Regions from separate parts of the Gordonia sp. VNK1 genome, predicted to be linked through region 1. Evidence: predicted binding sites of a transcription regulator. Region 1 holds the regulator's gene; the other holds the start of a gene.

Region 1 (14,611 bases):
GGCCGAGTCGCTGGTCAACCACACCGAGAAGTTCCTCAAGGACAACGAGGACAAGGTGCCGGCCGAGGTCAAGGACAAGGTCAACGCCGCCATCGGCGAGGCCAACGAGGCCCTCAAGGGCAACGACATCGCGGCCATCAAGAGCGCGATCGAGAAGCTCTCGGCGGAGTCCCAGGAAATGGGTCAGGCCATCTACGCCGCATCCGCGGCCGAGGGCCAGGCCGCAGGCGCCGACGGTGGCTCCGCGACCGCCGGTGACAATGACGTCGTCGACGCCGAGGTTGTCGACGAGCCGAACTCCGGGGACACCAAGTGACCCAGAGTGGGCCCGAGGCCGGTTCGGCCGCCGGGGGCCAGACCCCCGGCGACGAGCCGATCACGGTCACCGATCGTCGGCGCATCGACCCGGAAACCGGTGAGGTGCGCCCCGAGGGTGAACCGACCCCCGACATCGGAAGCGCACCTGCTTCCGGCGAGGAGCCGGCCTTGGAAGAGGCGAAGGCCCCGGCGACCGACGAGGTCGCCGAACTCACTGCCGCCCTCCAGCGTGAACGCGCACAGTTCGCCAACTACAAGCGGCGGACCGAGGAGGAGAAGCAGGGGCGAGTCGCCTACGGCAAACAGGTGTTGATCGAGAAGCTGCTGCCGGTCCTCGACGATCTCGACCGGGCCCGCGAGCACGGCGACCTCGAGTCGGGTCCGCTGCGTGCGGTGGCCGACAAGTTGGCCGGCAGCCTGAGTTCGGAAGGACTCGTCAAGTTCGGCGAACCCGGCGACGTGTTCGATCCGGAACTGCACGAAGCCGTCCAGAACGACGGCAGTGGTGCCGAGCCGGTCCTCGGTGCGGTGTACCGCAGCGGGTACCGCCTGGGTGACAAGGTGATCCGGACCGCGATGGTCACGGTCACCGACCCGGCGTCGGCCGGCGCATCGGGCGCCCAGGACGCGCCCACTGGTGCACAATAAGCACCTACACGCTCCCCCGGTGATGCGCGGAACGCCACTGGCGAACCGCGCGTCACCGGGGGCGCACACATACTTCAACCAGACATGTTCATAACGAAGGAGGTGACGTCTGGTGGCTCCACAACGAGAATGGCTTGAACGCGACTTCTACAAGGACCTCGGCGTTGCTTCTGATGCTTCGTCTGAAGAGATCAAGAAGGCTTACCGCAAGCTCGCCCGCGAGCTGCACCCCGACGCCAATCCCGGGGACGCGCAAGCCGAAGAGCGCTTCAAGCGGGTGTCCGAAGCCCACAGCGTGCTCGCCGACGCCGACAAGCGCAAGGAATACGACGAGACGCGCGCCATGTTCGCCGGCGGCCGATTCCGCGGCGGCGGCAACGGTTTTCCCGGTGGATTCCCCGGCGGCGGCGGAACCCGGTACTCCACCGAGACCGGCGCCGACTTCAACATCGGTGACCTGTTCGGCGGTGGTGGCGGAGAGGGTGCCGGCGGATTCGGCGATCTCTTCGAGGGATTGTTCAACCGCGGCGGCTCCGGTGGCGGCGGCGGCACCCGCACGTCGACGGCGACCCGGCCGCGTCGGGGCAACGACCTCGAGACCGAGACGACGTTGTCGTTCGCGGACGCGGCATTGGGTACGACCGTCCCACTCCGGGTGACCAGCCCGGCGCCGTGCACCACCTGCCACGGCAGTGGCGCCAAGCCGGGCACCAGCCCGCGGGTCTGCCCGAACTGCAATGGTTCCGGCTTCGTCAGCCGCAATCAGGGCGCGTTCGGATTCAGCGAACCCTGTCAGGACTGCCAGGGCACCGGCTCCCGGATCGACGATCCGTGCGCCGACTGCGACGGCAGCGGCGTCAAGGTGCGTTCGCGCACCATCAACGTCCGCATCCCGTCGGGCGTCGAGGACGGCCAACGCATCCGGCTCGCCGGACAGGGTGAGGCCGGGCGACGCGGTGCGCCGTCGGGTGACCTGTACGTCGTCGTCCACGTGACGCCCGACAGGGTCTTCACCCGCAGCGGCCACGACCTGCGTGTGCAGCTGCCGGTGAGCATTTCCGAGCTGGTGCTCGGGGCCACCGTGTCGGTGCCGACCCTCGAGGGCTCGGTGGGCGTCAAGATCCCGCCGAACACCAGTGACGGCCGCACCCTGCGTGTGCGCGGACGCGGAGTCCCCAAGCGCGCCGGTGGTTCCGGTGACCTGCTGGTGACCGTCAAGGTCGAGGTGCCCCGCAAGCTCGACGACGCCGCGGTCGAGGCGATGCACGCCTACGCCGAGGCCGAGAAGGCCAGCGGATTCGATCCACGGGCGGGCTGGGGGCGATGAGTCATGGCCGAACAGAACCGACCCGGACCTGATCCACGGGAAACCAGCGCGACCTTCATGATCTCGGTCGCCGCCGAGCTGGCCGGTATGCACGCGCAGACCCTGCGCACCTACGACCGGCTCGGACTGGTGACGCCCGAACGCACCAGTGGCGGTGGGCGTCGCTACTCGACACGCGACGTCGAGGTGCTCCGCGAGATCCAGCGCCTCTCCCAGGAGGAAGGCGTCAACCTCGCCGGCATCAAGCGGATCATCGACCTGACCAATCAGGTCGACGCACTGCAGCTACGACTGCACGAACTGCAACGCGAGGTCGAGGCGCACCGCGCCCGTCGCGGCGGTGAGCTCGTCCCCGTCCCGCGCACCAATGCGCTGGTCGTGTGGCAACCCCGTCGGCGTCGTGGCGACGACTAGGACGACCAGAGCGTAACGATCACCACCCTCACAACCGAATAACGTGCGACCCCGGTGCACCGGATCGGCCGACTTCTCACAGCGGCCTGATCTGTTGCCCACCGGGGTCGCACGTTAGTGTGTGGCGTCGAATGCCGGTTGGATGAAGGAGGCGACGGTGAGCCAGTCCCCGGATCTCAACATCACCGGGCCAGCAGTGCTCGGGGTGTCGGTGTTGGGTGAGGAGATCGCCTCGGTTGTGCTCGACGCGGCCGGTGAGATCGTCGCCAGCAACTTCGTCGACCTCGCCGACGATTCCCCGGAATCGGCATTGACCGCCCTCACCGAGCTCGTCGATTCCGCGCCCTTCGAGATCGACCACATCGTCACCACCTGCGCACGCCCCGACGTCCGCGCCCACCTCGACTTCGCGTTACACGGTCCGGGAGCGCCGGCATGGGCCGCCGCGGTCGTCTTCGTCGACCTGCCTGCCGCGTTGGCGCAGGTGGCCGGCCGGGAGGGCGGTGGCGTCGTCGGTGTCGTCACCCTCGATCAGTCCGGTGCACTCGCCACCGGGGACACTCTCGCGCTGGTCGACGCCACCGCGGCACGCACGATCCGGACCGCGCAGGTGTCGCCTGCCGATGCGCATTCGTTGAGCGATGCCGCCGGTGCCACCGCCGCCGCGGCACTGCTGCGTCCCCTGACCGCCGATCCCAGCCCGGCGAGGTTCCTGTGCGTCGGGTCGGGTGCACAGTTGCCCGAGGTGGTCTCGGCCGTGGCCGCGGCGACCGGCCGACCCGCCGCCCCGGTCGGTGCACCGGTGTTCGCCGTCGCCCAGGGCGCCACCGCGGTGGTGCTCGCCGACACCCGGGCCATCCCCGTCGGCGCCGCTGTCGGAGGTGCCGCGGTCGGAGGTGCGGCCGTTGGTGGTGCTGCGGTCGGGCACACGGCACCCGCCTACGCCACCGACGACGCGGCGCCGACCACCGCCATCGGGTCGCACGGCCTGCGTTGGTGGGCGATCGGCGGCGCGGCAGGAGTTGCGGCACTATTGTGCCTGGCCGTGTTGGTGGCCCTGTTCACCGGCGTCGGCTCCGAGACCCCGGCGGCGGTGACGTCGACGACGACGGTCACCGGCACCACCGGCGAGATCACCGTGACCCGCGCGGGGGATCCGGTGACGCAGACCGTCGTCGACGAACAAACCGTCACCGAGACGACGACGCCGCCGACGGTCACGCGCACCACGGCGCAGACCGTCACGCAGACGCAAACGCAGACGCAGACCGAGACGCAGACGGCGACGCAGACGGTGACCGAGTCGGCGACCGCGACGGTCACCGAGAACGAGACCGTCTACGTGACCACGACCGTCATCGAGGGGCCGCCCTGATCGGCGGGTGAGCCGCTCCTCAATGCGGAGTGGGCGTCGGAAAGAGTGGACGTCGGAAGGCTGTGATCAGAACATCGGGTCGTGCTGGATGAGGCTGGCCCGCACGCCGGCGATGATCAGGCCGCGGCGGGTGTTCTCCACCATCGCCGGTGACCCGGTGATCAAGGTCTGGCGGTCCTCCCACGGGCCGGCCGCGGCGACCACGTCGACGAGCGTGCCGACGCGGTGGTCGATGCCGAGTGCGGCCGGGTTGACCGGGTGGTCCAGCCACCAGGGATTGGTCGTCTCCTCCGAGACCGCCGTGACCGTCAGCCACGGATTGGTCGAGGCGATCCGCCGCAGGACCGGCAGGTCGTAGAGTTCGCCGGGATGGCGGGCGCCGTAGAAGACGTGTGTCGGCGGGGTGTCGCCGCGGGTCGACATGTCGATCAGCAACGCGCGCAGCGGTGCGAGGCCGGTTCCGCCGGCCACCATGAGCACCTCACGGTCACGGTCGATGTGCAGGGTGCCGTGCGCCTGCCCGAACGTCCACACGTCGCCGACCTGCGTTTCCTGGACGATGGAGGTGCTGACGCTGCCGCCGGGTACCGCCCGGACGTGGAATTCGAGTTCGCCGTGCGGATTGGGCGGAATCGCCGGTGACAGACTGCGCCAGGTCTTGGGCCACTGCGGGATCTGCGTCTCCAGGTATTGCCCGGTGTTGAACGTCAGCGGCGCCTTCGACACCAGTCGTACGACGGCCAGTCCGCGGGTGATGCGGAACTTCTCGACGACCTGCGCCGTCCACGTCGCCGGGCCCGCCGCGGTCTGCGCGGCACCGCGCATCACTCCGGTCACCAGCATCATGGCCTGACCGACCGTGCGTTGTGCGTCCTCATCCCACTGGTCACGAAGCAGCGAGGCGAACTCGCCCATCAACGCCTGGTAGATCGCCTGGTAATGGTCGGGCAGGACCCCGTACTTGCGGTGGTCGCGACCGAGTTGGGCGAGGAATTCGACGAGTTCCTGCTGTCCCGTCGGCGCGGGGATCACCTCGAGGACGTGGTCGATGACGTGATAGAACGCCTGCCGCTGCAGTGACATCATCACGCCGAAGAGTTCCCGCAGATCCGGGTCGACGGCGAACAGGCGTGTGTACAGGTTCGACGTGAAGCGGTCCGGATCGCGGTTGATCAGCTCACGGAGGTGGTGCAGCACATGGCGCGAATGATTCGCCACGGTCCACCTCCCAAACGTCGTTGTTGCGCCCAGCGGTCCGACGGTTGTCCGCGTGCGGCGCCCACCCATTGTGCCTCGTGGTCGCGGACGTGACCGCGAACCCACTACTGCCGCGTGTACCGCGAACGGTGGCATGCCCGGCCGAACGGATGTGATCAACCCGTGACTATGGCAATGTCGGGGGCATGGCCACCATCGACGACCTGATCCCCGGGATCGTCGACGCGCACGTTCAACAGTGGAATCCGCGCCAGGCGCCATGGTCGGGCAACCGATTGGTACGCGGATACCGTTTTGTGCCCGGCATGGGTGACCGCGTGTTCTCCGTCGCCGTCCCGCAATCGGAACGGGAGTACCTGCTGACCCCACGATCGGTCGCGCGGGCCTACGAGCCGCGGCACTACGGTGCCGACATCGCTCCGGTGGCCGGTGCGATCGGGGTGCCGATCGAGTCGGTCGTCATCTCCGAATCGTATTGGCGTCTGCCGGAGTCCGTTGAACCCGAGGCGACGCGCAATGCCGTCGACGAGGCCCGCTATCTGATGGGTTTGCCGTTCGGTGTGGGGGTCGCGCCCACGCTCGGAGCGGTCATGGCGCGGGCCGATCCGCGTTCGGAGGGTTTCGGTGAGCGCCTCGACGCACAGATCGAGGTCTGTGATCGCATCCGCGGCATCCAGACCACCGCCACCCGCCATCCCGATCCGAAGGTGCGTTCCGGTGGTGCCGTCGACGGCGTGCTGGCATCGGCGGCCTTCCTCACCGGGATCGAGGAGGTAGCGCAACGTCGCCTCGCCGTGGAGGTGTTCGTGTACTCGCATCAGCTCTACGACGTGGTCACCCTGGCCCGCGAATTCCCGGACACCACCATCATCGTCGACCATTTCGGTTGTCCGGTCGGTGCTTTCGGACCTGTCGGGACTCGCACCGGGACCACCGCGGCCGCCCGCGCGGACATTCTGCGCCTCTGGCGTGAACGGATGACGACGCTGGCATCGGAGCGCAACGTGGTGATCAAACTGTCGGGACTGGCGCTTCCGGTGCTCGGCTACGGTCGACAGTCCATGGGTAACATCGGCACTCGGCAGACACTGGTCGAGATGGTGGGACCGCTGATGCAGCACATCGTCGCCCACTTCGGTGCCAGTCGGGTGATGTTCGGGTCCAACTTCCCGATCGACAAACCCAACGCATCCGTCGACATGCTGATCGGCGGCCTGCTCGACGTCCTCGAACCCTGGGGAGACACCGTGGTACGCAACGTCTTCCGCAACACCGCGCGGCGCGTATACCGGATCGGCGACGACTGATCCTCACTCCCGACCCATTCCCGCTGACAGTGCTCTCAATCTCGTTGACAGCGCTCACCTCCCCGTTGACAGCACTCTCAACTCCGTTGGCAGCGCTTGTTTCCCGCTTCGCGCCCACTATCCCGCCGGTCGAGCCCGACGAGGCGCTAGCCGAGGAGGTGTCGAGACCTCCGAAAGCAACGCTGGAAACCATCAAAGGCATTGCGCCTCAAAGCAACCAACCGCGACACTTCTCCCGCTTCGCCGACCACCATCCCGCCGGTCGAGCCCGACGAGGCGCTAGCCGAGGAGGTGTCGAGACCTCCGAAAGCAACGCTGGAAACCATCAAAGACATAGCGCCTCAACGTAACCAACCGCGACACTTCTCCCGCTTCGCCGACCGCCTTCCCGCCCGTCGAGCCCGACGAGGCGCTAGCCGAGGAGGTGTCGAGACCTCCGAAGGCCGCGCTGGAACGAGTCAAAGACGTTGCGCCTCAACGCAACCAACCGCGACGACGCGTCGGTCCGACCGGAACGGGGACGTCACGCAACGACCGCGAGATGATCTCAACGAACTCCCCACACGTCTGATAGCGGTCCGCGGGGTTCTTGGCGAGGGCCTTGGCGAACACCGAGTTCAACGACGATGGCAGCCATTCACGCCGACTGGTGAGTTTCGGTGGTTCGTCGCGGATGTGGGCGTAGGTGATCGCGAAGGGGGTCGTGCGCGGGTACGGCGGCAACCCGGTGAACAGCTCGATCAGTGAACACGCGAAGGCGTAGACGTCGGTCGCCGGTGAGAGTTGTTGTGCCTGAAGTAATTCCGGCGCGGCGTAGGCGACCGAACCCTGCACCCGGCCGTTGCGGGCGAGGGGGCGGGTGTCGTCGAGGAAGCGTGCGATGCCGAAGTCGGTGAGGAGGGCATCGGTGGTGTCGTCGGTGGTGGTGAGCAGGATGTTCGCGGGTTTGACGTCGCGGTGCAGCACGTCCTTCGAATGGGCGTAGTCCAGCGCGGCACCGATCTGGTGGGCCACCCGCAGCACCGCCGACACCTGGGGTTGCTGGTCGTAGCGCGGGATCAGGTAGATCGCCGACGGCCCGGCCACATACTGCATCGCCAACCACAGCGCGGTGTGCCGGGGATGTCCATGATCGCCGAGGGCGACTTCGCCACTGGAGTCCATCGCCACGATGTTGGGGTGATGGAGTAGCGATGCGATCGCGAACTCGTGCTCGAAGCGTTCGCGGGCGTGTTCCAGGCCGTGAAGGTCGGTGCGCAGCACCTTCAACGCCAACGGAGTCGCCTCGTCATCTCGGTGCACGCGGTAGACGTCGGCGCTGCTGCCGTGGCCGACGACCGCATCGATGGTGAACCCGGCCACCACCTCACCCGAGGTGAACATGCGCACAAGAGTAGTCAGGACCGTGCGTTTGAGAAATCCGACGAGTCGGGGACGCGGACGGTGCGCGGGCTACGTCTTGGGTGTCAGCCGGAAGATGGGGAAGACGCGGCCCTCCGCGGTCTCGGTGTACTTCAGAAACTGATTCGACGCGGACACGAACCCCTGCCACGCCTGTTCACGCTCGACGGGGTTGAGTTCGGTCGCGGTCGCCGGGAAGGTCTCGATCCCGGACTTCTCGCCGGCCACCTCGATGGTGATGTTCGGGTGCTTGCGCAGGTTGTGGACCCAGGCGGGATCCTTCGGTGAGCCGGCCGCGCTGCCGATGATGAATCGACCGCCCGCGCCGTCGGGTAGGGACATCAGCGGGTTGACGCGTTCGGCGCCGGACTTCGCACCGATCGAGTGGACGAGGACGAGATGGCGACCGAAGCCTGCGGTGGTGACGGTGCCGTCGTTGGCGCGGAATTCATCGATGATGGTCTGGTTGAAGTCGCTCACCTGCTCCAGTGTGCGCGATCGTCGGGATCGTGTCGTGAACTCGGGGAAATGGTCCGCGAGCAACCGGGAGAACACCTCGAATCTCACCACGCGACGAACGCGACGATTCCGGACGCCTACCCTTGATCCATGACCACAGTGGATCTGAGCGAGTTGCGTGCCGAATTGCCCGAGCAGATGGTGGTCTCCGATCCGGACATCCTCGCCGGGTACCGCCAGGACCGTGCTGCAGATCCCGGCGCCGGAACACCCCTGGCGCTCATCCGCCCGACGACCACCGAGCACGTCCAGACGACGGTGCGGTGGTGCGCCGCACACGCGATACCGATCATCACCCGTGGCGCGGGCACGAGCCTCTCGGGTGGGTCGACGGCGGTCGACGGCGCGGTGATGATCTCCACCGAGAAGATGCGCGAGTTGACCATCGACACCGCGACCCGTACCGCGGTGGTGCAACCGGGCCTGTTCAACTCCGAGGTCAAGGCGGCTGCGGCGGCACACGATCTCTGGTACCCGCCGGACCCGTCGTCGTTCGAGATCTGCTCCATCGGCGGCAACGTCGCCACCAATGCGGGCGGCTTGTGTTGCGTGAAGTACGGCGTGACAACCGATTACGTGCTCGGCATGGAGGTAGTCCTCGCCGACGGGCGGGCATTGCGCCTCGGCGGCAAGCAACTCAAGGATTCTGCGGGACTGTCACTGACGAAGCTGTTCGTCGGGAGCGAAGGGTTGCTCGGCATCATCACCGAGGTGACGCTGCGTCTGCTGCCGCCGCAGGCGTCGGCGTGCACCGTCGTCGGCACGTTCTCCTCGGTTCACGACGCCAGCGAGGCGGTTCTCGCGATCACCTCGAAGATCCGACCGGCGATGCTGGAGTTCATGGACAAGGTCTCGATCAACGCCGTCGAGGACATGCTGCGCATGGGGCTCGATCGTGAGGCCGGCGCGCTGCTCGTCGCCCAATCCGACGCACCCGGACCCGCCGGCGTCGCCGAGGTGGGGATCATCCGCGAGGCCTTCGAAACCCATGGTGCCGCGGACGTTTTCGACACCTCCGACGCCACCGAAGGGGAGGCGTTCACCGCCGCACGACGCGCCGCGATCCCGGCGGTGGAAAAGCTGGGCTCGCTGCTCCTCGAGGATGTCGGGGTGCCACTGCCCGCGCTACCCGCCCTCATCGACGGCGTCGCGTCCATCGCCGACCAGAACGACGTGATGATCTCGGTCATCGCACATGCCGGTGACGGCAACACGCACCCGTTGATCGTTTTCGATCCCGAGGACGCCGATGAGGCGCAGCGCGCGCAGCAGGCCTTCGGTGAGGTGATGGATCTCGCGATCTCGTTGGGCGGCACAATCACCGGTGAGCACGGGGTCGGTCGGCTCAAGAAGGCCTGGCTGCCCAACCAGGTGGGCCCGGACGTGATGGCCCTGACGGCCGCGATCAAGCAGACGCTCGATCCGGACGGTCTGCTCAATCCCGGCGTGCTGCTGTAGTTCGCGCCGGCTTGGGGGCCCAGCGGCTCGACCGGCAGCAGTGGGGTCGCCCAATCGGCGAAAAAGGTTGGGCTAATCGACTATTCGAGTCTCAGCGGCCCGTCCACCGCGGCGGCCGCTTACCGACGAAGGCACTGATCCCTTCGATCGTGTCCTGGCTGATCAACAGCGCGTCGAGCACGTTCGAGGTCTCGTCGATCGCGTCGTCGGGGTCGTCGATCCGCTCGGCGTCGGCCATCGCCTGGAGCGAGGCCCGCACCGACGTGGGTGAGGCGGCGAGGATCTCCTGCGCCACCTCGCGGGCGACGTCGAGGGCGCGGGTGTGGTCGGCGATGCGGCTGACCAGTCCGATGCGGTAGGCCTCGGCGGTGTCGATGCGACGGCCGGTCAGGATCATGTCGCGTGCCAGTGCCAGCCCGATCGCTCGCGGAAGTCGGACCAATCCGCCTGCGGCCGCGGCCAATCCGACCTTGACCTCGGGTAGTCCGAAGATCGCCTTCTCGTCGGCGACGATGATGTGGCAGGCCAGCGCGATCTCCAGGCCGCCGCCGAGCGCCACACCGTTGACCGCGGCGATCACCGGTTTGGGGCGGTCGCGCCGTGACGTCAGCCCGCCGAAGCCGTTCTTCGGGACGGCGAGCAGGGCGTCACCGGCCATGTGCGCCAGGTCGTTCCCGGACGAGAACGCCTTGTCGCCGGCACCGGTCAGGATCGCCACCCACAGCTCGGGATCGGCGAAGTACGCGTCGAAGATCTCATCCAGTTCTTCGTTGGCCTTGGGGTTCAGCGCATTCCGCGATTCCGGACGATTGATCGTGACCTCCAGGATGCGACCATCGCGACGAACGTCGATGTGCTCGTACCGATCCCGGAGCGCCGGTTCCCGATGCGGGAACAATTCCGCCATCCGTTCAGCCGAGATCGATACCCGGTTACCGCGGGCGAACGAACGGGCGAAGACGCGAGTGCTGATGGGCTCGTCGGCGGTCGCGAGCAGGTCGATCAGGTCGTCATCACCCTCGGCGGTATTCGCGACGAAGCGGTTACCGTCGTCGAGGCGTCCGACGACGATGCCCCGGCGGCGTCCTTGCTTGTCGGGTTCGGTCAGGGTGTAACTCTCGACGACAGCCGGACCGTCGGCGAGCCGTCGTTCGTGAACCGTTGGTACCGAGTCGAGTTCACGTTGGCGGCCGGCGTCGTCGCCGCGCTGCCAGGGCGCCGGGGTGGCCGAGTACACGCCGACCGAGTACTTGCTCATCAGGCCGCCGTTGGCCGCGACGAGACCGGTGCTGCCCGGTGTGCGGCGGACCCGCTCGACGATCGCGGCGATCGCGTGCATCGAGTAGTTGTTGCCGGCACCGCCGAAGTAGGGCAGGCCGCCGGTGACGGTGAGGCCGCGCGGATCGTCGGCGGCCAGCCCGAATGCGTCGCACACGTTGAACACGGCGATCGGGAAACAGCTGTAGATGTCGAGGACGTCGACGTCGCTCAGGCCGACGGAGGCCATGTCCAATGCCGAGCGCACTGCCGCGATGGATGCCGGACTCGTCGACAGGTCCGGCCGCCGCATCAGCGGGCGTTCACGCAGATCGGCATGACCGTGCAGGAACACCCAGCGGGACTCCTCGATGCCGAGGTCACGGGCGGCGCGCACCGACATGATGACGGTGGCCGCGGCCTGATTGACCTGATCACGGGCGACGAGCAGGCGGGTGTAGGGATCGGCCAGTACCCGATTGCCCGCCGACACGGTGGCGACCTCGTCGACGGTACGGCGCTGCGGCGAGGCGGCATGCGGATTGTCGGCGGCGACCACCGACATCGGCGCGAACAACTCCGCCATCGACCGGGCGTACCCGGAGCGCGACGAGCCGAGACGATGTCGTCGCGCATTCTCCAGCAGCGCGTACTGGGTGATCGGTTCGAGCAGCCCGTGCCGCGCCTCCTGCACCGAGGTCAGGCCGGCGAGCCCGAAGCCACGGTCTTCGTGGGAGCCGGGCACCTGCTCGGTGAAGTCCGGCCGGTCGGCCGCGTCGGCCGACCGCGCATGACGCACCGTCGAGATGACCTCGGCACCGAAGACCACCACGGCGTCGCTGTCGCCGTCGGCGATGCGTTGCGCGAACTCGGTGACCAGCTTTTGCGGGCTCTGACCGCCCACCACCTCGGTGATCGCGCCGGCCGGATTCATCCCGGTCCGGGTGGCGACGGCACGGGGCATGTTGTCGGGGCGTCCCAGCGGCGACGACGACAACGGACTGGACACCTCGAACGACCGCACCGCGGCGACGGTGTCGATCCGCGGCGCGAGGACATCGGCGTCGAGCCCGGAGTCGGCGAGTGCCGCTACGACCGCACGCGCGGCGAGATCGGCCTCGCCGAGCGCGCAGTAGTCGGGATCGTCGAGACGTTCGGAGGCTTGACCGACCCCGACGATGACGGGGGTGGACGGGTCGAGTTCGCTCACGGGCACGTCGTCGCGCATGTGTGTCCTCTCGGACGGGGTTGAGACAGGTCGCCATGATCGTGTCATGCGGCGTCGGGAACGCCGGCGGTCACCCCGCGTCACCGAGCATTCGATACGTCCCTGTCGACAGAGCTCGCCGTCGTCGGAGTACCGGAGGCGGCATCGGGGCGTTACCGGAAATGTCCGAAAACCGCGCGCGAGAAACGTTCAGAGTAACCAAGATCACGGAAATGGAAACGTCTCGGGAAACGGGGGGTGAATTGCGGTGATCGGTGAATTGCGAGGAACTTCATAATGATTCGGTGGTGGTTCCCGGTGACCGCGACGCCATGGCGGTCGGTCGCTGCCGTACCGCTGCCGATGGTGCAGAATTCTCGCAAGAGGTGGGTTCCGTCACGATCCCCGGGTGTAACGGGGATGTCGGACGGAGCGAAGACGGAGACAATACCGACACGCGAGACGATGGCCGGCCGAGCTCGTGTGCCGCATAGCAGGTGGCAGCGGACGCCGACGGACCGATGTCCGATACAGCCGTTGTGATCCGAGAGGTGGGCAGGTGAGCGTGGTTCGACGGCGTCATGCGGTCTCCGCGAGTGGTGGTCGGCAGACCTGCCGCCCCGAGGTGGTGGACCGCACGCCGCGACATCCCCTCCGCGTCGCGGTGTGCGGTCCACAGTGTTGCTGCCATGTCGCCGCGGCATCCCCTCCGTGCCGCGGAAACGTAGTCCGTGATCCCCCCGATGTGACGTAGCACCCCCTCGGTGCTGCGTCACGAGCCGCGATGGCTGCGTGCGCCGATCAGTTGTTCTTGTCTCCTTTTTGATCGTGCAGGAACGACTTTAGAGCAACTAATGTCAATCATCGAGTATGAAGATCAAGGAGTTTTGACAATCTGTGCCTGATGATTCGTTCACATCGTTAGGCTGGGGAAAGGGTTATCATGCGTGACCTCGATCTGCGACGTCTCCGGATGTTCGTCGAGGTCGTCGAGGCGCCATCGCTGAGAGTGGCAGCGGAGCGTCTGTTCATCTCGCAGCAGGCCTTGTCGGCGGCCATCCGGGACCTCGAACGACAACTCGGGGTGCAGTTGTTCTCGCGGTCCCGGCGTTCGTTGACGCCGACGCCGGCGGGTAAGGCCCTCTACGAGGGTGCCGTGCCGCTGTTGGCCGGTGGTGCGCACCTGGCGTCGGAGGTGCGGATGATCGATGCCAGCAATCCCGATCCGTACACGATCGGGCACACTCCCGGGCTGGCGCCGTCGGAGGTCTTCGAGATCATCGAGGGTGCCGTGCTGGCCGATCCGTCACTGCCGATCACGGTGCGGCCGTTGTCACCGTCGGCCATCCGGGAGGAGATCCTCGGCGGCAACATCGACCTCGCGCTGGCGCGTAGCCGCGAGGTGCCGCCCGATCTCGCGGGTGCGACGGCGACTCGGCACAAACTCCGGTTGGCGGTCAATGCCCATCACCCGCTCGCCGCCAATGCGACGTGCGCGATGAAGGATCTCGAGTCCTGCCAGATCGTCGTGTCGGAATTGGAGGAGGACTACGTCAACATGCTCGTGTCCTACTGCCGACGGTCCGGGTTCGAGCCGAAGATCATCGCCTCCACGCTGAGGGGGACGCCGCCGCACATGGCGGTGATCACTCACCCGGAGGCGTGTGCGTTCGTCACCAATCAGCCGGGCTGGCTGTACGGCAATCAGATTCGGATCGTCGAGTTCGACGATCCGCCGATGACCCCGGTGATGGCGCTGTGGCTGCCGAACACGGCGCCGAGGATTCGGAACCTGATCCTCGACGCGGTGGGGGTCAGCGTGGAGACCGAGCTGATCTGAGGCGCTCCGTCTCCACGCTCATGTGGCGATCCTCTGCGACGATCAGTGCCGCGACAGGATCGCGGTGAGGTCCGCCCCGGTCGGCAGCGCGCCGTACTCGAAGGCACGGTCGTCGCCGAGTCGTGCGCCGATGAAGGCGTCGGCGACGGGTGCCGGGGAGAACCGCACCAGTAGTGACGCCTCCAACGCCAGGGCCATCGATTCGACGACCCGTCGAGCGCGGCGTTGGGCGCCGGCGGCATCGAGGGCGGCAAGTTCGCCGAGTTGGGTGCGGAGGGCGTCGAGGTGTGCGTCGAGTACCGGGTTCTCGCCGCGGGCCAGG
Region 2 (14,611 bases), on a different contig from region 1:
ATCTGATCGGCGGCGCGCACCACGTCGTCGGGAACCGTCTCGCGTTGCACCACGCCGGTGATCTGTTCGACGACGTCGTTGAGGCTTTCCAGGTGCTGGATGTTGACGGTGGTCAGCACGTCGATCCCGGCGTCGCGCAGATCCTCGATGTCCTGCCGGCGTTTGGCGTTGACCGAACCGGGCGCATTGGTGTGCGCCAGCTCGTCGACCAGTGCCACCTGCGGACGACGCGCCAGCACCGCGGCGAGATCCATCTCCGACAGGGTGGTGCCCCGATGGGTGACTTCGTGGCGCGGGACGACCTCCAGTCCGTCGACCATGGCCGCGGTGGCCGCCCGGCCGTGCGTCTCGACCACGGCGACCACCACGTCGACACCCTCGTCGACCAACCCGCGTGCCCCGGCGAGCATTTCGTAGGTCTTGCCGACACCGGGGGCGCACCCGAGGAAGACCTCGAGGCGCCCTCGGCCCTCACCTGCGATGACCATCCTCGAAGTCTATCCGCAGACGGTGTGCCCCAACGCGAGGTTCACCTCGAGGACGTTGACGCGCGGCTGCCCGAGGTATCCCCATTGCCTGCCCTCGGTGTAGCGGTCGACGATCTCGCGCACCTGCGCCTCGGAGCGATCACTGTTGCGGGCGATCCGCGGGATCTGCAGCGCCGCATACTCGGGGCTGATGTGCGGATCGAGTCCGGAACCGGATCCGGTGACCGCATCCACCGGAACCTGCTCGGGGGCAACATCTTCGCGCTGCGCGATCACAGTGCGTCGGGCCTCGATGTTGCGCGCCAGCGTCTCGCTGTTGGGTCCCTGGTTGGATGCCGCCGACGCCGACGGGTCACCGGTGGCCATCGGGTCATCGGCCGAACCCAGCACGCGGGCATGTAGATACGAATCCGGTTGTCCCGCAGGCACCTGCGGGTCGACACCGATCAGCGTCGAACCCGCCGGACATCCACGCGCGTCGGTGACCTGCGATCCCTCGGCCGACGACGAGTCGATCCGCGAGGCCGCCCACACGACCGCCGGATACCCCACGCCCAGGATTGCGGTGAGCGCGGCCAGGATCAGCACCGCGGCACTACATTGCCGGGCGAACCCGGTGATGATTGTCTTCATGTTCCTTACCCCATTCCCGGGATGAAACGCACGACGAGGTCGATCAGCCAGATCCCCACGAACGGGGTGATCACACCGCCGACGCCGTACACGAGCAGATTGCGTCCGAGCAGCCGCGACGCCGAACTGGGCCGGTACCGGACTCCCCGCAACGACAGCGGGATGAGCGCCACGATGATCAACGCGTTGAACACGACCGCGGAGACGATGGCCGACTGCGCCGAATGCAACCGCATGATGTTGAGCGAGTCGAGTTGCGGATAGATGCCGACGAACAGTGCAGGCAGGATCGCGAAGTACTTGGCGAGGTCATTGGCCAGCGAGAACGTCGTCAACGCCCCACGGGTGATGAGCAGTTGCTTGCCGACGGCCACCACCTCGATGAGCTTGGTCGGGTCGGAATCGAGGTCGACCATGTTGCCGGCCTCCTTGGCCGCCGACGTCCCGGTGTTCATCGCGACCCCCACATCCGCCTGTGCCAGCGCCGGTGCGTCGTTGGTGCCGTCGCCGGTCATCGCGACGAGCCGCCCACCGGCCTGCTCGGACCGGATCAGCGCCAGCTTGTTCTCCGGGGTCGCCTCCGCGACGAAGTCGTCGACGCCGGCCTCGGCGGCGATGGCCTGCGCCGTCAGCGGATTGTCGCCGGTCACCATCACCGTGCGGATACCCATCGCCCGCAACTGCGCAAACCGCTGCGCCATACCGGGTTTGACCACGTCGGAGAGCTGGATGACACCCAGCACGCGCGGTTCGCAGTCGGCGGCACGCTGTGCGACCACCAACGGAGTGGCCCCCGCGCTGGACACCGACGTCACCGTCGCCGACACCTCCGGCGCCACCGCGCCACCGTGCTCGGCCACCCAGCGCGTCACCGCGTCGGCGGCACCCTTGCGGTACTCGACGATGCCGCCACCGTCGTCGGCCGGCAGATGAAGATCGATTCCGCTCATCCGTGTCTCCGCGGTGAACGGCACGACCTCGAAGCTCGGATGGTCGCGACGCCGCCCGGCCGCGATGGTCCCCGCGTCCAAGGTGTCCACCCCGTACACGCCGACACACAGTTCGACGATGCTGCGTCCCTCCGGGGTGTCGTCGGCGATGCTGCAGCGGTAGGCGACCTCGGCGAGCTCCGGTGTCGAGACACCGGGTGCCGCATGCAGTTCGGTGGCGCGCCGATTGCCGTAGGTGATGGTGCCGGTCTTGTCCAGCAGCAGGGTGTCGATGTCACCGGCGGCCTCCACCGCCCGGCCGGACATGGCCAGGACGTTGCGCTGCACGAGCCGATCCATGCCGGCGATGCCGATCGAACTGAGCAGTGCCCCGATGGTTGTCGGAATCAGGCAGACCAGCAGCGCGATCAGCTTGACCGGGTCGGGCGACTGCCCGGCGTACTGCTGCATGGGACCGACGGCGACGACGGCGAGCAGGAAGATGATGGTGAGGCTTGCCAGCAGGATGTCCAGGGCGATCTCGTTGGGCGTCTTCTTACGTGCGGCGCCCTCGACCAGCGAGATCATCCGGTCGACGAAGGTCTGTCCGGGTTCGGCGGTGATCTCCACGACGATACGGTCCGACAGCACGACGGTACCGCCGGTCACGGCACAACGGTCACCTCCGGATTCCCGCACCACCGGAGCAGATTCGCCGGTGATGGCCGACTCATCCACCGTCGCAATACCCTCGACGACGTCGCCGTCACCGGCGATGACCTCACCGGCCTCGACGACGATGCGGTCACCGACACGCAGGGCGCTGCCGGCCACCGTGTCGATCGCACCGCTGGTTGAGATTCGGCGCGCCATGGTGTCCTGCTTCACCTTTCGCAGGCTGTCGGCCTGCGCGCGACCGCGGCCTTCGGCGACGGCCTCGGCGAGATTGGCGAACAGGACGGTGAACCACAGCCACGCGGTGATCAGCCAGGCGAACCACGACGGCTGCCAGATCGCGAGCAGCGTGGTCACGATCGACCCCAGATAGACCACGAACATCACCGGATTACGTGCCTGCGCACGAGGATTCAGCTTCCGCGCCGCCTGCGGCAACGAGGTGATCAGCGACCGGGCGTCAAACGCACCCTGCGTCACCAACCCCGGCTCGTCCGGGCCGTCCCCGACGGGAGGTGATATCTCGGAATCGAGAGTCTTGTCGGTCAGATCAACGCTCACAGGAGTGCCTCCGCGATGGGTCCCAGCGCCATGGCCGGGAAGAAGGTGAGTCCGGCGACGAGCAACGTCGTGCCGAGCAACAGCGCACCGAACAGCACGCCGTGGGTGGGCAGGGTCGACGCGTTCTTCTCCACCGCAACCCTTTCCGCGACAGCAACGCCGCCGCCGCCCCCCGTCGACTGGGCGCTCTTTTCCGTCGACTGGGCGCTCTTTTCCGTCGAGTGGGCACCCTTTTCCGTCGAGTGGGCGCCCTTTTCCGTCGAGTGGGCACCCATTCCCGTCGAGTGGGCGCCCTTTTCCGTCGACTGGGCGACCCGCCCCTTCTGTCCGGCGAACAATCCGGCGAGAGCGAGGACGAACACGATGGGCAGGAAACGACCCAGCAGCATCGCGAGTCCGAGCGAGGTCTGGAACCAGTCGCTGGTCACCGTCAATCCGCCGAAGGCACTGCCGTTGTTGTTCGCGGCCGAGGCGTAGGCGTAGAGCACCTCGCTGAACCCGTGGATGGACCCCGGCGATCCGGGATCCCCACCGTTGCCCTGGGCGTCGAGTGTCGCTCCCATGACGACGCTGATACCCGTGCCGGTCAACACCAGGGCCGGCATGACGAGGATGTACAACGCGGCCATCGTGATCTCGTTCTGCCCGACCTTCTTTCCGAGGAACTCCGGCGAACGCCCGACCAGCAATCCGCCGACGAACACGGTGATGACCGAGAGGATCAGCAAGCCGTAGAGGCCCGAACCGACACCGCCGGGCGCGACCTCGCCGAGCAGCATGTTCCAGATGAGGGCACCTCCGCCACCGGCGGAGAAGCTGTCGTGGGCGCCATCGACGGCGCCGGTGGAGGTTCCCGTCGTCGACACCGCGAACAGTGCCGAGGCCGGTATCCCGAATCGTTGTTCCTTGCCTTCCATCATCGCGCCGGCCAGGTTCGCGGCCACACCATTCGGGTGCGTCTCGAACCACCACACGACGGCGAGCATCCCCGCCCAGATGGAGCCCATGACGGCCACCAGGGTCAGGCCCTGACGACGATCACCGACCAGCGTTCCGTAGGTCCGGGTCAGACACACCGGGATGAGCAGAAGCGCAATGATCTCAACGACATTGGACAACGGTGTCGGATTCTCGAAGGGATGCGCGGAGTTCGCCGACAGGCTTCCACCGCCATTGGTGCCGAGTTCCTTGATCGCCTCCTGAGAAGCGAACGGCCCGACCAGGCTGCGCGACGATTCGCCGCCGAACACCGAGAACCCGAATCCGCTGTGCAACGACTGCACGACGCCCTGGGTCAACAGGATGAATGCGACAATCACCGCCAGCGGCAACAGGATTCGCAGATTTCCGCGCACCAGATCGACCCAGAAGTTGCCGATCTGCCCGGTTCCCCGCCGGTTCACCAACCCGCGGATCAACGCCACCGCGACGGCCATCCCGACCGCGGCGGAGACGAAGTTCTGCACCGCCAGGCCGAGCATCTGCGTCAGATTGCTCATCACCACCTCCGGCGAGTACGACTGCCAGTTGGTGTTGGTGACAAAGGAGATCGCGGTGTTGAACGCGATCGACGGGTCGACGCCGGGTTTACCGTCCGACCATGGCAGCACTGTCTGCAGACGCTGCAGCAGGTACAGGAAGAGGAACGAGATCAGCGAAAAGGCCAGCACCGCAAGGGTGTAGCCCTTCCATGTCTGCGACTGACGCGGGTCGACGCGGGCGATCCGGTACATACCACGCTCGACGGCGAGGTCCCGATCGGATCGGTAGACGCGTGCCATGTAGTCGCCCAGCGGAATGTAGGCGGCCGCCAGGACGAGGACGACGGTGGCCACCTGTGCCACCGCAGCTGCAGTTGGGTTCACGGCCGATCAGAACCTTTCCGGGAAGATCAGGGCGCACAGCAGGTACACCACGACCATCGCCGACAGCGCCAGCAGGACAACCGTCTCGACGCCGTCCGCGGTCATCGACGTGTCCTGGTGTCGACGCCCTGGACCACCAGGACGCACAGGGCGAAGCCCACCACCGCGGCGAGCACATACAGGCCATCGGCCATGACGCAAACTCCTCACAGACATTCCTCACGCGACCCGGTGGGATCACGCACCCAGCGATGATGCGGCCGCGCGCCGCGCGTCGGAAGACCTCTTAACGAGATCCATACGCGATCCGACGACTTGTTGACGCCCCTTTCGCGGGCGCCTCCGCGGGCACCTGCGCCCGTCAAGAAGTCGTCAAGAATTCGGTTGCCGGCGTTGAGATCTGGTCAGGAACACGCCGGGGTGGCCGAAGCCGGACTACTCCGGATGACATGAGTGAGATCGAGTGCCGCCGACCCGTCGTCGCGGGCGACGCGGTCTGGGGATACGTGCAGGTCGGATACGCCCGTCAGTGGGTTCGGCATCGCCTGGTGATCTATCCGCCCGGGACCAGTCCGGAGCAACTGCGATGGTTGCGGTTGTGGCGGTGGGTGCCCGCGGTGGTGGCGCTGGCGCTGATCGCCGGCATCTGCGCGGCAGCCAAGTCCGGTGTGCATGCCGCGATCGGGGTGGCCGTCGGCGCCGCGGTGGCGGTGGCCGTCGTGGTTCCGATTCAACGACGCACGGCGACCTGCCGGCATCGCATGTGCATCCTCGAATCGTGGTCGGGGCCGGGACAGGGTCTGGAGGACCTGGTCACGCGACGCATCATCGAGAAGGCTGCCGGCGAGCTACGCACCGCCGATCGCGAGGTGGCCGCCGGGCGGATGACGCCGGTCGACCACGAGGCGATCTGGGCACGGTGCCACGAGCAGATCGCCACTGCCCGGCACCGGGTGACGGCGAAGGTCTGATTCCCCTGGCCCGCGCGGCGCTGGTTCGTCAGCCGGCGGCCGGCGTGATTCGCACACCGATCGTGCCGTCCTTGCCGCGTCGCAGCAGGCTGGCCTTGATCGTGAGCCACCCGAGAATTCCGTACTTGCCGGAGATGAGTGCGCGGGCCCTCTCGGTGCCCGCGGCATCGAGGACCTCGGCGGTGCCGTTCACCGGTTGACCGATCAGTTTCCGGCCACGCGCATCGCATCCCTGCACGATCACACTCGGGTTGTTGCGGATGCGTTTGACCTTCCACGAGTCGGTCACCGTCCACATGTAGAGATTGTCTCCGTCGGAGGCTGCCCACAGTGGTGACGCCACGGCGTTGCCGTTCTTGCGGAACGTCGTGAGCTGCACATACTTCGCATCGGTCGCGGCATCGAAGGGTGGGGTCGGATCGCCTGGCGTCACGACGACCAGCCTACTGACCCGCGGACTGCACCATCGCCGGTTGCGCCGACCCACCTTCGTTATCAATCCGTGATCATCGTTGCTATCGCGTCGCGGTTTCGTGCTGAACAGTAATCCGCCCGGTGTCGGCGCCTAGCGTCGTAGACACCGGGTCAGCCTCCCAGTCGGCATCACGCCACTGCAGCGGCAACACCGACCAGCCGCTCACGAGGGAGACCGACTCATGCGAACCCAACTCGATGACATCGACATCCTCCTCACCCGGACCGCCGGCGGCGATCACGCGGCGTTCGCCGACCTCTATGACCTCACCAGTTCCCGGGTGTACGGCATGGTGCTGCGCGTCCTACGCGACCCGGGCCACAGCGAGGAGGTCACCCAGGAGGTGTACCTCGCGGTCTGGCGGTCGTCCGCGTCGTTCGACGCCGAGCAGGGATCGGCGATCAGCTGGCTGATGACCCTGGCCCATCGTCGGGCGGTGGACCGGGTGCGTTCGGAGGCCGCGTCCAAGCGGCGCACCCTCACCTACGGCACCACCGAGCACGCCGACCGAGCCGACCGCGACGTCGTCATCGAGTTGTCCGAGCGCAGGGAACTCGCTCGCACGATCCGTTCGGTCCTCGGCCTGCTCACTCCCCTGCAGCGGGAGGCCATCGAGTTGGCGTACTTCCAGGGCCTCACCTACCGCGAGGTCGCCGACCACCTCGGCGTCGCCCTACCGACGGTGAAATCACGAATCCGCCAGGGCCTCAAGCGGCTTGCACCGCAGGTCACCGATCTCGCTGCGTGATCAGAACGGGCAACCCGACGACTTCCTGGTCGCCTTCTCCGTCGTTGCCTTTCGGGCCGATTTCCGGCTCGTCAGGCGTGCGATGGTCCGCAGGCCACCGCCGTCCTTGACGGGCAGGTCGGAGACGCGCAGCTTGCCCAGGACGGGGACGTCGAGGCGGCGCCGGATCCGGTAGTCGATCATGTACGACCAGACGAGTCCCAGCGCCAGGTAGCGTCCCCCGAGCTGATCGAACGTTCGCATCCGGCGCAGGGTGCGATCGAACTTCTTCTGAGCGCCTTCCGACCACTCCCAGCCCATCAGTTCGCGGAACTCGGGCGGGAGATTTCCCTTGGTCATGAACTCGAAGTGATTGCCCAGGATCGCCGGGAACGCCTTGCCCACGGGTCCCCACGCCTCCAGGACGAACTCGAGGTTCGACAGCGTCTCGAAGTCCTGACGCACCGCCGGCGCGATAGAGAGGTTCGGCACCACGGTGTCCCAGTACTCGGTGAACTCCGCCCAGCTCTGCGGCCATTGCGACGGCCGCACATTGACACCGGTGGCCAGCGGTTCGGCGGCGCGCGTCAGCACGTCGAGATCGGCCTCGGGCAGCTCGCCGTAAAGCAGCTGGTATTGATCGAGGTAGAAGCGGAACAGGCAGGCGGCCACCCACAGTTGCAGTTCGGGGCTGTTGCCGCTGTACCGCACCGGGCTCTCCGGAGTCGACACCACCGGCGTGTGCATCTCGACGATGTGCTTACGCAGGTCGTCCTTTTCCTCCTGGGTGCCCAGCAGCGCGACGGACAGGTAGGTGCCGGTGGTGCGCGAGCGCTTCATCGGATATCGCCGCGGACTGCCCGATGCGACTCGACTCTCGTTGACTCCGTGGCCGACGGGAGGCAACGACAGTTGCATGATGATGTTGGCCACGCCACTGGTCAGACCGACAACCGTGATGAGCTCCACCATGGTGGTCGGATGCCGACGGCCGTGCGGCAGCGGCAGATACGGGCGTTTGGGCGTGTGAACGTGTCCCCGTGCCGCACGAACAACCGGAGCCATCGTATGCGTCGCCATCTTGCGACCCCCTTTTCTGATAACGATCGTTTCCAGATCGAATCTAGGCCCGCTCTGTGACGTGGTCAACACCTCGTGGCCAAACCGGGACCATAGGCCCGGCCGAAACGAGATGATCGCTTCGCCCCGCTACGGCCGCGGGTGAGCCGCGATCGCGGCCGCGACCGTCGGCCTGATCACGCACTCATGGGCGTGATCGTTGACGAAGCCGGCGGCCTGCATGAGCGCGAACATCGTCGTCGGCCCGACGAACCGCCAGCCGCGCTTCTTCAGATCCGTCGACAGGGCCGTGGACTCGGGCGAGGTGGTCATCGACCCCGGCTCGTGATCGTCACCGGGCGCGTACTCCCAGAAGAACGCCTCCAGTGATCCGCGCTCGTCGATGAGCCCTTCGGCGTGGCGGGCATTGTTGATGGCCGCCTCGATCTTGCCGCGGTGCCGGATGATGCCGGCATCACCCAGCAGGCGCGCGACATCGGCGTCGGTGAACCGCGCCACCGTGGGAATGTCGAAGCCACTGAACGCTTTTCGGAAGTTCTCCCGTTTGTTCAGGATGGTGCGCCAACTCAGCCCCGACTGGAAACCCTCGAGACAGACCCGTTCGAACAGGGCGGTGTCACCCGAGAGCGGGAATCCCCACTCGGTGTCGTGATAGGTCGTCTCGGGTTCGACCGCCGCCCATACACACCGCGCCCTGCCGTCATCGCCGACGATCACATCCGTCATCGCTACCTCCCTCGGATTGGCCACGACGTTACCCACCGGCACCGACAGTCCCGGTCCGCCGCCGGCCGAGCCCGACCATCCCCACCCCGATCCACCCCGACGACCCCCACCGCCGGTCGAGCCCGACACCCCACCGCCGATCCACCCGATGCCCCCACCGCCGGTCGAGCCCGACGAAGCGAAGCTGAGGAGGCGTCGAGACCAGGTGACACGACAACGACAACCGACCCCGGCCCAACCGCCCCGATCACCACCACTCCACCCGTCGCGGCGTTATCATTTTTTCCCGAAGGGATACGACATGAAGCACTCACTTTCCCGCGCCGTGGCCGTCGCCGGCGCCGTACTCGCGATCAGCATCGGCGCTGCGCCCACCGCGTCCGCTTACCCTGTCGGCCCCAATCACATCGAGGGACCGTGCAAGGGCGTACGGCCCTCGCAGTGCCCGATGCAGCCGTCACCGGATGGCCTCACCTGGTCGTTCCACGGTGATGCGTGGAATTACGACAAGACCGGCCGATTCGTGTGCATGTCGAGCACGTTTTATTGCGCACCGCTGATGGTGGTGGTGCGGGCGCTGCCGCCGGTCAACATCGGCGGGATCATCCATCCCGGCTGACATCCTCGGCCGTTCGGCACCAGAAAAGAACTGAGCCGCAAGGCCCCCTGTCGGGAAACCTTGCGGCTCAGTCACATTGCTCAGATCAGCCGAGCACCAGGCCTTCGCCGTCGGCGGAGACGTTCACCGGCACGACGTCGCCGTCGCGGATGTCGCCGGCCAGCAGTGCCTTGGCGAGCTGGTCGCCGATGGCCTGCTGCACGAGCCGCCGCAGCGGACGTGCGCCGTAGAGCGGATCGAATCCCCGCTCCGCCAGCCATTCCTTGGCCTTGGGCGTGACCTCGAGTTCGAGGCGACGCTGGGCCAGCCGCTTCTGCAGTTGTGCCAGCTGGATGTCGACGATGGACACCAGTTCCTCCGGGCTGAGAGCCTGGAAGATCACCACGTCGTCGAGTCGGTTGATGAACTCCGGCTTGAAGGCCGCGCGCACCGCCGCCATCACCTGCTCCTCGTTGCCACCGGAACCGAGGTTCGAGGTGAGGATGAGGATGGTGTTGCGGAAGTCCACGGTACGGCCCTGGCCGTCGGTCAGGCGTCCCTCGTCGAGAACCTGCAGCAGTATGTCGAAGACGTCCGGGTGGGCCTTTTCGACCTCGTCGAAGAGCACCACCGTGTACGGGCGACGACGCACCGCCTCGGTCAGCTGACCGCCCTGCTCGTAGCCGACGTACCCCGGAGGGGCACCGACAAGCCGTGCGACGGCGTGCTTTTCGCCGTACTCACTCATGTCGATACGCACCATCGCGCGTTCGTCGTCGAACAGGAACTCCGCCAATGCCTTGGCGAGCTCGGTCTTGCCGACACCGGTCGGCCCGAGGAACAGGAACGATCCGAGTGGCCGGTTGGGATCGGCGACACCGGCACGGGCTCGCCGTACCGCGTCCGACACCGCGACCACGGCGTCGGTCTGGCCGATGACCCGGTGACCCAGTTCCTCTTCCATCCGAAGCAGTTTCGCAGTCTCGCCCTCCAGCATCTTGCCGGCGGGGATACCCGTCCACGCCGACACGACCTGTGCGACGTCGTCGGGTCCGACCTCCTCCTGCAACATCACGTCACCGTCGGGATCGGTGCCGCTCTTCTCGATCGCGGCCTCGAGTTCCTTCTCCAGACCGGGGATCTTGCCGTAGCGCAGCTCGGCGGCCCGTCCCAGATCACCGTCACGCTCGGCGCGATCGGCTTCTCCGCGAAGGCGTTCCAGCTCTTCCTTGGTGTCGCGGACCGCGTCGATGGCGGTCTTCTCCGACTGCCAGCGAGCGGAGAGCTCGTTGAGCTTCTCCTTCTGGTCGGCCAGCTCCTGACGCAGCTTGTCCAGCCGCGCCTTCGACGCCTCGTCGTGCTCCTTTTGCAGCGCAACCTCTTCCACCTCGAGACGGCGGACGATGCGTTCGACCTCGTCAATCTCGACGGGGCGCGAATCGATCTCCATCCGCAACCGCGACGCGGCCTCGTCGACCAGGTCGATGGCCTTGTCCGGCAGGAACCGCGAGGTGATGTAGCGGTCGGAAAGCGTTGCGGCAGCGACCAATGCGGAATCGGTGATGCGCACACCGTGGTGCACCTCGTACCGTTCCTTGAGGCCACGCAGGATACCGATGGCATCTTCGACGCTGGGCTCACCGACGTACACCTGCTGGAAGCGACGCTCGAGAGCGGCATCCTTCTCGATGTACTGGCGGTACTCCTCCAGCGTGGTGGCACCGACCAGTCGCAGCTCGCCACGGGCCAGCATCGGCTTGATCATGTTGCCGGCGTCCATCGCGGAATCGCCGGTGGCACCAGCACCCACGATGGTGTGCAGCTCGTCGATGAAGGTGATGACCTGTCCAGCCGATCCCTTGATCTCGTCGAGGACGGCCTTGAGACGTTCCTCGAATTCGCCGCGGTACTTGGCACCGGCGACCATCGAGCCGAGGTCCAGCGAGATGACGGTCTTGTTGCGCAACGACTCCGGGACGTCGCCCTCGACGATCCGCTGGGCGAGCCCTTCGACGATGGCGGTCTTGCCGACGCCGGGCTCACCGATGAGGACCGGGTTGTTCTTGGTACGACGGGAGAGCACCTGCACGACGCGACGGATCTCGGAGTCACGGCCGATCACCGGATCGAGCTTGCCCTCACGGGCGGCCTTGGTGAGGTCGGTCGAGTACTTCTCGAGCGCCTGATAGGTCGACTCGGGATCCTCGGAGGTCACGCGGGCATTCCCGCGGACGGCAACAAACGCCTCGCGCAACGCCTGCGGCGTCGCACCGACGTTGTGAAGCAGCTTGGCGACATCGGAATCACCGGTCGCCAGACCGACGACGAGGTGCTCGGTGGAGACGTACTCATCGTTCAATTCTGTTGCGAGTTGCTGCGCGGCACTGACGGCCGCGATCGACTCGCGGGAAAGCTGGGGCTGCGCGCTCGCGCTCGACACCGTCGGCGCGCGGTCAACCATGGCCTGGGCCTGCGTACGAACCGCCGATGGGTCCACTCCCACCGCCTTGAGCAGGGGCGAAGCGATTCCGTCGGACTGATCGAGCAGAGCAACCAGGATATGGGCAGGCCGCACGTCAGGATTGCCGGCAGCGGCCGCCGCAGCCACCGCAGCGCTGAGCGCCTGCTGTGTCTTGGTGGTGGGGGTGAAGCTGTCCACTTCGTGTGCACCTTTCTCTACATTATTAAGTCGGTACGGCTCAAGTATGGCCGTTCGGTGGTGTCAACGCGAGTAGAGTTGAGTCCATTCCGCTCAAGTATTCTCGTGATTGTGATGGTGATCACATTACCGTTGCTGCCGCGCGCGGTCCGTTTCTGGACTGGCGGACGCTTTTCCTGGATCGGCGGCTCGATAGTCTCTTGCCATGGCACGGCAGACCGCGGGAGCGCTGCGGGGAATCACCCTGCAGCAGTTGCGCTACTTCGTGGAGGTGGCAGCGGAGGGATCGATCAGTGCCGCGGCCGACGTGCTGTATGTGGCGCAGCCAACCATGTCCGCGGCGCTCAAGGACCTTGAAGGTCGGCTGGGACGTACGCTCTTCGTCCGTTCGACGCGGGGAGTGACTCTCACCGACGATGGAGCGGAGTTCCTCGGGTACGCGCGGCAGGTCGTCGAGCAATCAGAACTTCTGGAACAGAAGTACCTGGGGCGCGGCCCCTCACGTCGACTCCTGGCCGTATCGACTCAGCACTACTCATTCGTCGTAGATGCATTCGCGCGCATGGTGAAAGCCTCTGAAGCCGCCGAGTATGCGTTCAGTCTTCGCGAGACCCGCACGTGGGACATCATCGAGGATGTTCGTACGCTGCGGAGCGAGGTCGGTGTGCTCTACCGCAACGACTTCAACGCAAGCGTGATCAACAAGCTGATCCGCGAAGCCGGGCTCGTCTTCACGCCGCTGTTCTTCGCGTCACCGCACATCTTCATCGCCCGTACGAACCCCCTCGCAGGGAGAGAGAGCGTGACGCTGAAGGACCTCGAGGACCTGCCCCGGCTCACGTTCGACCAGGGCGTGAACAACTCGTTCTACCTCGCCGAGGAGATTCTCTCGACGCGATCGTCGAAGCAAGAGATCCGCGTGAGCGATCGAGCAACCATTTTCAACCTGATGATCGGCCTCGGCGGTTACACCATCTCGACGGGCATCATCTCTGACGATCTGGATCCGTCGATCGTCGCCGTTGCGCTCGACGTGGACGAACGCATCGAGATCGGGTGGATCGGCCATGCCTCGGTCTCGTTGACCGCTCAGGCGCAGCGTTTCGTGGCGGAGATGCGCGATGTCGTCTCGGAGTTCGGAGTCGATCTGCTGACATAGCCAATGCCTATGCCTGGCGATCGAAAGAAGGAATTAGGCTATCGCGGCCGGTCTCCATACACTGACTTTCGCGCCGCTTCGGACTACTGACTCCCAGGTGTCGTCGGGTCCGTTCGATTGACCCTCGACCATCGCGAGCTCGATTTCGAAGCGCTATGAAACTCAAGCAGAGAACCGCGCGACGACGCGCACGTGGAATCACTCCTGCGCAGTGATAGGGGCATCAGAGCATGAGAAATGAATGTGTCTTCAGCATCGGCACGACGCGCTTCGACGAGGACTACACCCCGTCGAGCAACTCGCGCGGCACGACGAACTTCGCGAATCTCGCACGCGGAGAAGACCGTCAGCAGAACCTGCGCAACGCGGTGTCGATGATGAACACCCGTGTCAACGAGCTCCTCCATTGGGACAATCCGCGTGGTGACCGCTACGAACTCGAACTCGACATCGTCTCGGTGGATCTGCATCTCACGACAGTCGGGGACGACGCCGCCTTCCCGGTGATCGAAGTGCTCGACGTCGACATCCTCGACACCACCACGGGCGCCCGCACCGAAGGGATCGTCGGGAACAACTTTTCCTCCTACATCCGTGACTACGATTTCAGCGTCCGGCTCCCGGGACACCAGGCGACAGGAATCCCCAACGACTTCGGCGATCTGCACGGTCAGGTCTTTCAACGTTTCCTGGAATCCGACGAGTACCGCGACCGGTTCTCACAGGCGCCGGTCATCTGCATCAGTGTCTCGACGTCGCGGACCTACACCAGGCTCACCAATCGCCACCCGATCCTCGGCGTGGAGTACGAGGCGGACGCGCTGTCGCTCACCGATGAGTACTTCGGGAAGATGGGCCTCACGGTGCGCTACTTCATGCCTCCGGGCTCCGCGGCTCCGTTGGCCTTCTACCACCGCGGCGATCTACTCAACGACTACTCGTTCATCGCGCTCGCGGGAACGGTCGCGACGATGGAGACGTTCCAGAAGATCTATCGTCCCGAGATCTACAACGCGAACACTGCGGCGTCGGAGGTGTACCGGCCGAGTCTCGACAACGGCAACT

The links. The regulator HspR, encoded in region 1, represses chaperone genes until heat shock. The targets are predictions, from matches to a motif close to ANNTGAGTNNNNNNNACTCANNT.
Region 2: the regulator HspR is predicted to act here: its motif matches at 12,464-12,486, upstream of clpB (ATP-dependent chaperone ClpB).

Annotation. Positions count from the first base shown of each region.
Region 1 covers NZ_JBDZDJ010000024.1:11,326-25,936, forward strand. Annotated here, with positions in the region: gene dnaK (molecular chaperone DnaK) at 1-316, shown strand, start outside; gene grpE (nucleotide exchange factor GrpE) at 313-966, shown strand; gene dnaJ (molecular chaperone DnaJ) at 1,079-2,293, shown strand; gene ABLE94_RS22160 (heat shock protein transcriptional repressor HspR) at 2,297-2,707, shown strand; gene ABLE94_RS22165 (hypothetical protein) at 2,865-4,082, shown strand; gene ABLE94_RS22170 (FAD-binding oxidoreductase) at 4,149-5,300, opposite strand; gene ABLE94_RS22175 (amidohydrolase family protein) at 5,486-6,607, shown strand; gene ABLE94_RS22180 (serine/threonine-protein kinase) at 7,082-7,990, opposite strand; gene ABLE94_RS22185 (nitroreductase family deazaflavin-dependent oxidoreductase) at 8,060-8,488, opposite strand; gene ABLE94_RS22190 (FAD-binding oxidoreductase) at 8,618-9,985, shown strand; gene ABLE94_RS22195 (acetyl-CoA acetyltransferase) at 10,077-12,470, opposite strand; gene ABLE94_RS22200 (LysR family transcriptional regulator) at 13,393-14,289, shown strand; gene ABLE94_RS22205 (acyl-CoA dehydrogenase family protein) at 14,332-14,611, opposite strand, start outside.
Region 2 covers NZ_JBDZDJ010000022.1:84,557-99,167, forward strand. Annotated here, with positions in the region: gene ABLE94_RS21510 (DUF4118 domain-containing protein) at 1-488, opposite strand, end outside; gene ABLE94_RS21515 (potassium-transporting ATPase subunit C) at 498-1,121, opposite strand; gene kdpB (potassium-transporting ATPase subunit KdpB) at 1,127-3,286, opposite strand; gene kdpA (potassium-transporting ATPase subunit KdpA) at 3,283-5,151, opposite strand; gene ABLE94_RS21530 (potassium-transporting ATPase subunit F) at 5,158-5,256, opposite strand; gene ABLE94_RS21535 (DUF6611 family protein) at 5,601-6,122, shown strand; gene ABLE94_RS21540 (PPOX class F420-dependent oxidoreductase) at 6,151-6,555, opposite strand; gene sigK (ECF RNA polymerase sigma factor SigK) at 6,779-7,345, shown strand; gene ABLE94_RS21550 (oxygenase MpaB family protein) at 7,346-8,404, opposite strand; gene ABLE94_RS21555 (DNA-3-methyladenine glycosylase I) at 8,534-9,130, opposite strand; gene ABLE94_RS21560 (hypothetical protein) at 9,432-9,749, shown strand; gene clpB (ATP-dependent chaperone ClpB) at 9,835-12,387, opposite strand; gene ABLE94_RS21570 (LysR family transcriptional regulator) at 12,593-13,546, shown strand; gene ABLE94_RS21575 (putative oxygenase MesX) at 13,777-14,611, shown strand, end outside.